Regions from separate parts of the Planococcus beijingensis genome, predicted to be linked through region 2. Evidence: predicted binding sites of a transcription regulator. Region 2 holds the regulator's gene; the other holds the start of a gene.
The links. The regulator Rex, encoded in region 2, represses fermentation and respiration genes when NADH is low (regulators of the CRP and FNR family bind a similar motif). The targets are predictions, from matches to a motif close to TTGTGAAATATTTCACAA.
Positions count from the first base shown of each region.

Region 1: a site for Rex is predicted at 3,947-3,964, ahead of IRE19_RS01480 (AtpZ/AtpI family protein). Genes of this name have one in related genera too.

Region 1 covers NZ_JADHDZ010000001.1:291,274-297,053, forward strand. The annotation lists gene IRE19_RS01465 (EAL domain-containing protein) at 1-1,871, shown strand, start outside; gene upp (uracil phosphoribosyltransferase) at 2,112-2,741, shown strand; gene wecB (non-hydrolyzing UDP-N-acetylglucosamine 2-epimerase) at 2,761-3,879, shown strand; gene IRE19_RS01480 (AtpZ/AtpI family protein) at 4,117-4,338, shown strand; gene IRE19_RS01485 (ATP synthase subunit I) at 4,342-4,713, shown strand; gene atpB (F0F1 ATP synthase subunit A) at 4,741-5,451, shown strand; gene atpE (F0F1 ATP synthase subunit C) at 5,509-5,733, shown strand.
Region 2 covers NZ_JADHDZ010000007.1:172,671-178,450, forward strand. The annotation lists gene groES (co-chaperone GroES) at 1-13, opposite strand, end outside; gene IRE19_RS16000 (CPBP family intramembrane glutamic endopeptidase) at 207-1,052, shown strand; gene tatC (twin-arginine translocase subunit TatC) at 1,121-1,891, opposite strand; gene IRE19_RS16010 (twin-arginine translocase TatA/TatE family subunit) at 1,904-2,098, opposite strand; gene IRE19_RS16015 (redox-sensing transcriptional repressor Rex) at 2,189-2,821, opposite strand; gene IRE19_RS16020 (ABC-F family ATP-binding cassette domain-containing protein) at 2,954-4,888, shown strand; gene tsaD (tRNA (adenosine(37)-N6)-threonylcarbamoyltransferase complex transferase subunit TsaD) at 5,268-5,780, opposite strand, start outside.

The DNA.
Region 1 (5,780 bases), on a different contig from region 2:
CTTTTTGGAATGAAATCACTGTGCAGCCTTTATCTTTTCCAGAAAAGGATTTCAAATTCACATTGATGCTCCAGCACGATATCACCGACCGCAAACGTGCAGAAGCCTTGATCAAGCTTCAAAAAGAGACATACACGGGAATCGAAAAAGGCTATATGCTCAGCGCGTTGCTGCAGAATATCTGCAATACCGCCGAATCGTTCTTTATTGATGGAGCGAAATGCACGGTATTGTTGATCGACGATACCGAACTTTATAAAATCGGTGCGGCCAGTTCCATGCCGAAAGGGTTCCAGGATGCCATCGACGGAACGGTGGTTGAGGAAGACATCGGTACTTGTGGTGCAGCATTCCACCGGCAAGAAGCAGTAATCGTGGATGATATGAGCACGGACTACTTGTGGCGAAATCATCAGCAATTAGTGAAAACCTATAACTTGGTGTCCAGCTGGTCAATTCCAATATTTAATGTTGAAGGAAGCGCCATCGGTACTTTCGGAATTTATTTCCCTTCGCCGTTGACGCCGCATGAAAAAGATTTGGCATTCATGGAAGAAGTGGCATCGATCGCTTCGCTGGCCATCAAATATTCCCGTCAGCACGAAGAGGTTTTGCGCTTGGCTTATACCGATGAAAATACGGATTTGCCCAACCGAAATTATTTCAGAACTGAAATCACGGAATTGCTGAAAGAAGGCAAAGAAGGTTTCGTGGCATTTTTGTCGACAGATGAATACGTCAAAGTGGTCGATCAATATGGCCACAGAGCAGGGGACACGATCCTGCGCGAAATCGGCAAACGATTGATGCTTTCGCAGAATTTGTCGGATAACCTGATTGCACGTTTTTCGGATTCTACGCTAGCCATGTACAGTGCGACGCCTTTCACAAAAATTCCGGATTACTTGGATCATCTGCTGAGCGGACTGGTGGAACCGATCAAAGTAGGGGATATGGAATTATTCCTGACGTTGAAAATGGGGGTAGCCATCGTAACGCCCAACCAGCAGGATTCCGAGGAGTTAATTCGTTGTGCAGATAGCGCATTGTCACAGGCGAAACTTCAGACCGGTGAGGCGATCTGTTATTTCGAAAGTGAGCATGATGAATTCATGATGAAGGATTTGCGCGTGGCGAATGAATTGACGGCAGCACTGAGACGCAATGAAGTCGGCGTCCATTTGCAGCCCAAAGTCGATTTGACAACCGGTGAAATCTTGAGTTTTGAAGCTCTGGCCCGTTGGACATCTCCTGAGCTTGGGACCATACCGCCGGACGTCTTTATTCCGGCAGCTGAAAAAAATGGCAAAATCCGCATGCTGGAGCAAAACGTCTTGAAGCAAGTGCTGCAATGGATGAAGAAAAGAACAGAGCAGGAGTTGAAGATTCGGCAAGTTGCCATCAACATCTCTGCAGATCATTTCTTCCATCATTCTTTCGTTCCGTATTTGATGGACATGACGGCCGAATACGGCATTGACCCGAAATGGATTCAATTGGAGATAACCGAGCGAATCGGTTTTGTAGATATCGAAACGGCCAATAAAGTCTTTAGGCATCTGAGGCACTGCGGGTTTACGACATCGATTGATGATTTTGGCACCGGCTATTCGTCGCTCAGCTATCTGCAGAAGCTGCCTGTTGAAGAATTGAAGATCGACCGTTCGTTTATTTCAACTATGCACGAACCGGGAACTTTGGCGATTATCCGGACTATCATTCAGCTTGCGGAGAACCTGAATATGCGCGCAGTGGCTGAAGGTGTGGAAACTGAGCAGGATCGCCAAACATTATTGGCGCTTGGCTGCAAGGTCGGTCAGGGTTATTTCTTCTACAAGCCGATGCCGCTCAATGAAGCGTATTTATTATAACAGAAGAAAAAACGTTTCAGAATTGCGGAAATGGGACACTTTTGAACCCGATGTTGAAATGCATTTAAATGGACAAATGAAACATCTGCTAAGCCGGGGAAATATTTCCCGGTTTTTTTCTTTGGAAAAATAAAGCATAGGCGAAATTAACTGAATAATACCAAAGCAGGATCTGGCCACTAGGGCAAAGAATTTTCTGTTATACTATTTAAGATAATGTTTGAAAAGGAGAGATAGGCCATGGGAAAAGTATACGTTTTTGATCATCCGCTGATTCAGCACAAAGTAACGTACATTCGTGACAAGTCTACAGGCACGAAAGAATTCCGCGAATTGGTTGACGAAATTGCCACATTGATGGCGTTTGAAATCACACGCGACTTGCCGCTAGAGGAAATCGACGTGGAAACGCCGGTCCAAATGGCGAAATCGAAAGTCCTTGCAGGGAAAAAATTGGGCGTTGTGCCGATTTTGCGCGCAGGAATCGGCATGGTCGATGGAATCCTGAAATTGATTCCGGCAGCTAAAGTCGGACATATCGGTTTGTACCGTGACCCGGTCACATTGCAGCCTGTCGAGTACTATTTGAAATTGCCATCCGATGTGCAGGAACGGGACTTCATCGTTGTAGATCCAATGCTTGCTACCGGAGGTTCTGCTATTGAAGCAGTCAACTCCATGAAAAAGCGTGGCGCTACGAAAATTCGTTTCATGTGCATCATCGCAGCTCCTGAAGGTGTGGAAGCACTGCAAGAAGCTCACCCGGATGTGGACATCTACATCGCAGCACTTGATGAGAAATTGAACGAAAAAGGATACATCGTTCCAGGTCTTGGAGACGCAGGAGACCGTCTATTTGGAACAAAATAAGAAAGTGAGGTAAACCAGCTTGACGAAAAAATGGAAAGTAATGACGATATTTGGTACGCGGCCCGAAGCCATTAAAATGGCGCCGCTTGTCTTGGAACTTCAAAAACATCCCGACACCATTGAACCGCTTGTGACAGTGACAGCGCAGCATCGGGAAATGTTGGATCAGGTGCTGGAGACTTTCCAGATCACGCCTGACTTCGATTTGAATATCATGAAAGACCGCCAGACATTGACCGATGTTACGATGCGTGCCATGCAGGGGCTTGATTCGGTTATGAAAGAAGCGAAGCCGGATATCGTGCTGGTGCATGGCGATACGACAACGACTTTTGCTGCCAGCCTTGCTGCTTTTTATAACCAGGTCGCCATAGGGCATGTGGAAGCCGGTTTGCGTACACACAATAAATATTCGCCATATCCTGAAGAAATGAACCGTCAGTTGACGGGTGTCATGGCGGATATTCATTTTTCGCCAACTGAAAAATCCGCTCAGAACCTGCTGGATGAAAACAAGAAGGCAGAAACCATCTACATTACAGGCAATACGGCAATCGATGCGCTTCAAACGACTGTTCGCGAAACTTACACACATCCGATCCTGGAGAAAATCGGCACAGACCGTATGATCTTGCTGACGGCGCACCGCCGTGAAAACTTAGGGCAGCCGATGCGAAATATGTTCCGCGCAATTAAACGGTTGATTGAAGAGCACGATGATATCCAAGTGGTTTACCCGGTTCACATGAATCCGGCTGTACGTGAAGTGGCGGATGAAGTACTGGGCCGTGACCCGCGCATCCATTTGATCGAACCGCTGGAAGTATTGGATTTTCATAACTTTGCGGCCCGTTCATTCTTTATTCTGACCGATTCAGGCGGAATTCAGGAAGAGGCGCCTTCACTTGGCAAGCCGGTTTTGGTTTTGCGTGATACCACTGAACGCCCTGAAGGCATCACCGCGGGAACATTGAAGCTCGCAGGCACTGACGAAGAGACGATTTATGGATTGGCTAAAGAATTGCTGACGGACGAATCTGCCTACAAGGCGATGTCCCAAGCATCCAATCCATACGGAGACGGCCAAGCATCTGCCCGGATCGTCGAAGCGCTGCATACGTATTTTTCAAAGCTGTAAATGGGATAGACCGTCAATTTCAAATTTTTCGGTAAAATTTGTCGACAATATGTCGAAAGGAAATCGCTTGTGAAGTTTTTCACTTCTACTAATTGACATGATTTTACCCCTATTGTATGCTTACAAAGGGTATGCATGAGAAGGTTTTCTTACATAGATTATGTGGTCTTGAAAGCCTGATGCGACGGCTCTTTTTAAGGGTTTAATGTCAAATCAACGAAGTTCGAGGGGGTTATCATGCGCCCAACAAAAAGTCCCTTACAAGCGATGGCAATTTATAGTGCCATCCTCTCACAACTTGTCGGGTCCGTGCTTATCGGCGTGTTCACAGGTATGTGGCTCGATGACAGGCTCGGAACCGCCCCGTTTTTCATGATCATCTGCCTATTCATAGGCATCACTGCCGGTGTTTGGGCAATGCTTCAGACTGTCCGCAAATTCGAATCAGGAGACAAGTAAAAAATGGAAGGACTTAGGGAGATATATACACGACTAAAAAAGATGATTTTTTTCATCTTGGCGTTCTGCGTTATTGGTTGGGGGTTTACCCCTTATCAAGAAGTGTTCGCGGGTCTCATAATCGGAACTTTGTTCGGCATTTACAACATGTGGATCCTGGTTCGGCGGATGGAGAAATTCGACCGTGCGGTGGCTGAAGGCTCGAAAGTTCGTTCGCTTGGAACGGCATTACGGTTTGCATCAGGTGTTGCAGCTGTGGCGATCGCCATTTTGTTCGCAGAGCACATTCACTTGGTCAGTACGGTAATTGGGTTGATGGTCCCTTACGCTCTGTTATTGGCAGAGCGGATTGTTTATCATGTGAAACACCATTAACAATGTGGAAAGAGAGGTGGAACAATCGTGGAACATGGCGCTCCTATGCTCGAGGTGTTCGGGATCTGGTTTAACCTATCGAACGTTATGATGCTAACTATAGCCGCTCTTATCGTTTTCCTTATTGCTTATATTTCTACACGGAAACTGCAGCTCAAACCAACGGGCATGCAGAACTTCATGGAATGGATCATGGATTTCGTTAAAGGAATAATCAACAGCAATATGGATTGGAAAGATGGTGGCCGATTCCATGTTCTTGGAATCACCCTGATTATGTTCATTTTTGTTTCGAACATGTTAGGCCTTCCATTTGCAATAGTTGTCAACGGAGATCTTTGGTGGAAATCGCCAACAGCTGACCCGACGGTAACGATGACATTGGCCGCAATGGTGCTAATCTTGAGCCATTATTATGGCATCAAGCTGAAAGGGCTCAAAGGATACGCCGGAGGCTATATCAAGCCAATGAAATTCTTATTCCCATTGAACATCATTGAGGAATTCGCAAATACGCTGACACTCGGTCTGCGTCTTTACGGTAACATCTATGCGGGGGAAATCCTGTTGACTTTGTTGGCAGGCCTCGCATCAGCAGGTGCATTTGGATTCGCATCAGCAATCGTGCCTATGATGGCATGGCAAGGATTCTCGATCTTTATCGGGGCAATCCAGGCGTTTATTTTCGTTATGTTAACGATGGTCTACATGTCGCACAAAGTTGCCGACGACCATTGAGTATAAACTGCTCGTAGAGCAAAAAAAAAACAACTATCCTGAGGAGGACACATCAAAATGACAGGTTCATTAGGTTTATTAGCAGCAGCAATCGCAGTAGGTTTAGCAGCACTAGGCGCAGGTATTGGTAACGGTCTTATCGTTTCAAAAACAGTTGAAGGTATCGCTCGCCAGCCAGAAGCTCGCGGAGTTCTACAAACAACTATGTTCATCGGGGTTGCATTGGTTGAGGCATTGCCGATCATCGCTGTAGTTATCGCGTTCATCGTTATGAACCAATAGTATTTAATAGTCACAAAGTTTAATGGTGGGGATGCTACTACATGATT
Region 2 (5,780 bases):
GTGGTCTTAACAATTGAAACACCCTCCTCAAATTATCTAAATGTTCTCGATTAGCACTCTCAACCTCTGAGTGCTAACCCACTACCAAGTTTAATAAAATCTTCAGTCTTTTGCAAGCGGTAACCATTAGTATTTTGATTTCTTTGCGGTTGTTCTTTGAAAGCTCTACAATAGAAGGAGCATCCCCCAGTGAAAGGAATTACATCATGCCCACCAAACGAAAAACCTTTATAGACAGTTTCTTGAAAAACGGCAGCTCCTCTCGCCCGAAAACCAAAAAGAACAGCAGCTACCGCCCGAAAGCACAAGGGACAAAAACGCCGCTTTATGTATTGTTGATCTTTATTGCTGCACAATTATCACCGATTCTGTTCATCTCCCCTACCTTGAATTATTTCCTGGACCAAGGCATGGACCGGGAAGCTGCCGGCGCCGCCACTTCAGGCTGGCTGATTTTCCTGACTATGGGCATCGGTTTCATTTTAACGCTCCTGATCATTTTCCGGGACAAGCGCTTTTTCGATATATGGAAAGGCACAAAATCCACGGTCCTCATGTCGGTTGTCTGGGGCTTTCTCGGCTTTCTGCTTCTGCTGATCGGCCAATCAGTCGCCGCTTTAATTGAAATGAAGGTTCTCGGCATTGATCCCGGTTCTGAGAATACCGCTTCCTTAGTCTATATCGCTGAAGCGGTGCCACTCGCTATCGTTTCAATCGTCTTGTTCGGACCAATTCTCGAAGAACTGGTTTTCCGCCGCGTCCTGTTCGGTTCACTGAACCAAACGACCAATTTCTTTTTCGCAACAGCGATCAGTGCATTGGTGTTCGCTTTGATTCACTTTGATTTTACGCATTTGCTGCTTTACTTCACTACCGGCCTGATCTTGGCGTTCCTGTATCAGAAGACCAAACGGATCATCACGCCGATTATTGCCCATATGTGCTTGAATGGCTATGTCATGCTGATTCAACTCAATATGGACAAAATTTTGGAATTCCAGGAACAGATGGAAAAACTTCAAACAACCGGATTTTCTTCTTTCTTTCAATGAGCAGTAAAGAGACGAAAAATATTTTTCCATGAGAAAAAGCCTTCCCCGATTTTGATCGGTGGAAGGCTTTATTTTTCTTCAATGGTTTGTTGCTGTTCTTCGATAATCTGCTGTTGCTCCGCTTTCAAGAACTTACGGTAACCAATCTTAGCGATGATGACACTGAATTCATACAGCACAATCAACGGCAAAGTCACAATCATATGCGAGACGATGTCCGGCGGGGTAATGAACGCTGCAATGATCACTAAACCAAGATAGGAGTACTTGCGGTATTTCGTCATCAGCATCGGGGTAATGATCCCAAGCCTTGTCAGAAACAGCATAAGGACCGGCAGTTGGAAAATCAAACCGAACGGCAACGTAATCTGGAACAGAAACTGGAAGTACTCATTGATGCCAATTGTTTCTTGAATATCCATATTGTCAGAGATATTCAGCATAAATCCGATGACATAAGGAAATAGAATCAAATACGCAAAAGCGATGCCTCCCAGAAATAATAGAACAGAGAACGGAATGTAACTTAATGTCGCTCTGCGTTCTTTATCGAGAAGACCTGGACTGATAAACGCCCAGAACTGATACATGATCAATGGGGACGTGATGATCAGCGCTAAAATCATCGTAACCTGCATAAAAATTTTCAGCGGATCCGTAATTTTAAACGCATTCAACGTCAGGTTTTTCGCTTCTTCGGTATACTGCAGATACTGGATCAGCGGTTGGGCAAGAAAAAAGCTGACAATAAGCGCTAATACAAAGAAAACGACTACAATGGTCAGCCGTTTTCTCAATTCACCTATATGTTCAACTAACGTCATATCTTTTTCTGTCATCAGACAAACATCCTATCGTATTTCCTTTTGCTCATCTTTCTTTTTCAAATCTACTTTATCGTCGTCGTCATCCACAAGTCCTTTTGTAGCGTTTTTAAACTCGCGCAAAGACGAACCGAATGCTTTTCCAAGTTCCGGCAACTTTTTAGGACCGAAAACTAACAAGGCAACAACCCCGATAACGATGATACTCATTGGACCTGGCATACGTGGCACCTCCTGTATTATGGCTCTATTTTACATCATTCAAGCTGTTTTGGCTATTTCCAAAGGCCTTTGAAATGTGAAGGTTTTGAGTCATTGCTGCTTGATCTGGTATATCAAAGTCTGCAGTTCAACGGACAAATCGATGGTCTGGACACGGATATGGTCGGGAACCGAAATGCGGACAGGCGTAAAATTCAAAATCCCTTTGATTTCGGTCTTCGCCAAACGGTCTGTCACTTCCTGGGCCGAGCGTGACGGCACTGTCAAAATAACCAGTTCCACGCCGTACTCTTTGATCTTTTCTTCAATCTTGTCTGGATGGTAGGTATCGATATCACTGATCTTTTCGCCTTCCACCGGACTGTTCGAGTCAAAGGCCACAATGATTTTCGTGTTGTGGTTGCGATGGAAATTATACTTTAAGAACGCACTTCCGAGTCCTCCGACACCGATCAGCGCCACATTGGTAGCTTCGTCCTGATCCAAAGTCTTCCGAAAAAAGAGCAGCAGTTCCTGGACATCGTAGCCATAGCCTTTTTTTCCGAGCGCTCCCAGATGGGAAAAGTCGCGGCGGATTGTGGCCGAATCAATTTTCATCGCTTCGCTCAATTCCTGCGAAGAGATCCGTTTTTGTCCGGCATTCGCAAAATTTTGAAGGAAACGGTAATACAAAGGCAGCCGTTTGGTTGTGGCTTGCGGAATTTTAGATGTCTCATGTAACATACGCTTTCGCATCCTCCTGAGGTGTTGTCAAATCGCTTTCATCTTACATTAGGAGCCTTGATATGTAAAGGCTTGTGCAATTGCGAACCAACGCCCCATCAGCTACACTTAGAGAGAATAGAGGTGACCTACATGATAGTTTTACAAGTGAATCAAGTCCATAAATCATTTGGCGCAGAAGAGATCCTTTCAGGCGTCAAATTGGAAGTACAGCATCGCGACCGTGTTGCATTAGTAGGCCGCAACGGTGCAGGAAAATCCACTTTATTGAAAATCATCGCCGGTGAAATGTCCCATGACAGCGGCGACATCATCATGCCGAAAGATTTGACGATCGGCTATTTGGAACAACAGACCAATTTGGAGTCGGATGCCACCATCTGGGATGAAATGATGACGATTTTCCATCATTTCCGTGAACAGGAATCGAAACTTCGCCGCTTGGAAGCACAAATGGCCGATCCTGATATATACAATAATCCTGAAGAAAACGACAAAGTCATGAAAGAATACGATCTGCTCCAGCATGATTTCAAAGATGCAGGCGGCTATCAATATGAAGCGGATACACGAGCCATCCTGAATGGCATGAAGTTCTATCCCGAAGATTACGACAAGAAAGTGGTGTCATTATCCGGTGGCCAGAAAACCAGATTGATGCTTGCCAAGCACCTGCTCAGCAAGCCGCAATTGCTGATTCTCGATGAACCGACCAACCACTTGGACATCGAAACGCTCAGCTGGCTGGAGAACTACTTGAAGAACTACCCGGGTGCTTTGCTGATCGTTTCGCATGACCGTTATTTCCTCGACCAAGTGGTAACGCTGGTCTATGAAGTTTCCAGACACCGAGTCAAAAAGTATACCGGCAACTACAGCCGTTATTTGAATGAAAAAGCTAAACAATACGAATTGGACCAAAAGCAGTTTGAAAAACAGCAAGGCGAAAAAGCCAAGCTGGAAGATTATGTCCAACGCAATCTGGCACGGGCTTCAACGACCAAGATGGCACAAAGCCGCAGGAAGACCCTGCAAAAAACCGAATGGATGGAAGCTCCCGACGGCAATGAAAAATCAGCCCGCTTCGGCTTTACTATTGGCAAACAAAGCGGCAATGACGTCTTGAATGTCCAATCGCTGAAAATCGGCTATAGCAGCAAGCCTGTATCCGAAAATATTTCATTAAAACTGTACCGCCAGGAAAGCATGGCATTGGTCGGACCCAACGGCGTCGGCAAATCGACGTTGCTGAAAACCATCATGAAAGAGCTGAAACCGCTTGATGGCGATATTCATTACGGAACCGGCATCCAATTCGGCTATTACGACCAGGAACAAGCCAATTTAAAGGGCAATAAGCTGGTGCTGAACGAATTATGGGATGATTACCCTCTCATCAATGAAAAAGACATACGCGGCATCCTTGGGCGTTTTTTGTTTACAGGGGATGATGTCCTTAAACCGGTCTCAACTTTATCAGGCGGCGAGAAGGCACGAGTGGCCCTTGCCAAGCTGATGATGCAAAAAGCCAATGTCCTGCTTCTTGATGAGCCGACAAACCACTTGGATCTCGACAGCAAGGAAGTACTCGAGAACGCCTTGCTGGATTATCCCGGCACCCTGCTCTTTGTATCGCATGACCGTTATTTTATGAACCGGATCGCTACAAAAGTCATTGAGCTTACTAAAGACGGCACAACCGAATACCTGGGCGATTATGATTATTATGTAGAGAAAAAATTGGAAATCGCTGAATTGAAAGCTCTTGATGAAGCAGAGTCGATGACGGAAGTAAAAGCGCCAACCGCGACTTCCACTTCGCAGATCAACAAAGAAGCGAAAAAACTGGAGCGCCAGCTGGTCCGCCAATCTGAAGAAGCCGAACAGGTAATGGAGAAACTAGATCAGCAAATTGCTGAAATTGAAGAACAATTGTGTGAGCCGGAAATCTTCCAGGACCACGAGCGGGTCTTGCCGCTTCAAAACCAATTGGAATCCTTAAAAGCCTCTCACGAAGAAACCATGGCACAATGGCTAGAACTACAGGAAAAAATTGAAAGTATTTAGTTTTGAACCGGCTGTTTTTCAGCCGGTTTTTTTGTTACTATATATAGGTCAATAGGGTTTCGCAAAATATTTATTTCCACAGATTTCCCCACAACTTAGAAGTTGTCTTATCAACTGTCAACAGTCTTATCCCCATTATCCACAGGTTAACAAAATACTATCCACATAGTTTTCCACTTCTACTTACACAATATGTAGGATATCCTCTATTTACCCCCTAGTTATAAACAGTTTATTCACAAATTGTGCATAAGTACAAATGTTCTCTCTTGACAGAAAAATTCTGCCATCTTCATAAATATCTGAATTTTATGGTAAAAAAAAGCAAGTAATTACACACATTCCAGATGACCTGAAATGATGAAATTACTTGCTTTTATTAAATCCATGAGGTTAATGGCATACCCGGCCGTCCATTCATTGCCAACGTGCCATATAATCCTTTTTCGTACATGACAGTGCCTGCGGCTGCAATCATCGCTGCATTATCTGTACATAAAGGCAAAGAAGGAATATAGAAGGGAATCTCTTTTTCTTTGAATACCGATTCCAACGAGCTTCGCAAGCCTTTATTCGCGGCTACTCCACCAGCAGCAATCACTTGCTGGACTTTGTATTCCTCAGCAGCGCGCAGCGTTTTTCCAGTCACCACTTCCACTACACTGTTCTGGAAACCGGCTGCTACATGTTCTGGAGCTATTTTTTCGCCGCGCTGAGCTGCGTTATGCATGTAATTCAAGACAGACGATTTCAATCCACTGAAACTGAAATCGTAAGAACCTTCCTCCAGCCAAATTCTTGGAAATGCAATAGCCTCATCACTGGCATGTGCCAATCGATCAATATGAGGGCCGCCTGGATAAGGGAGATCCAGTGTCCGGGCAACTTTATC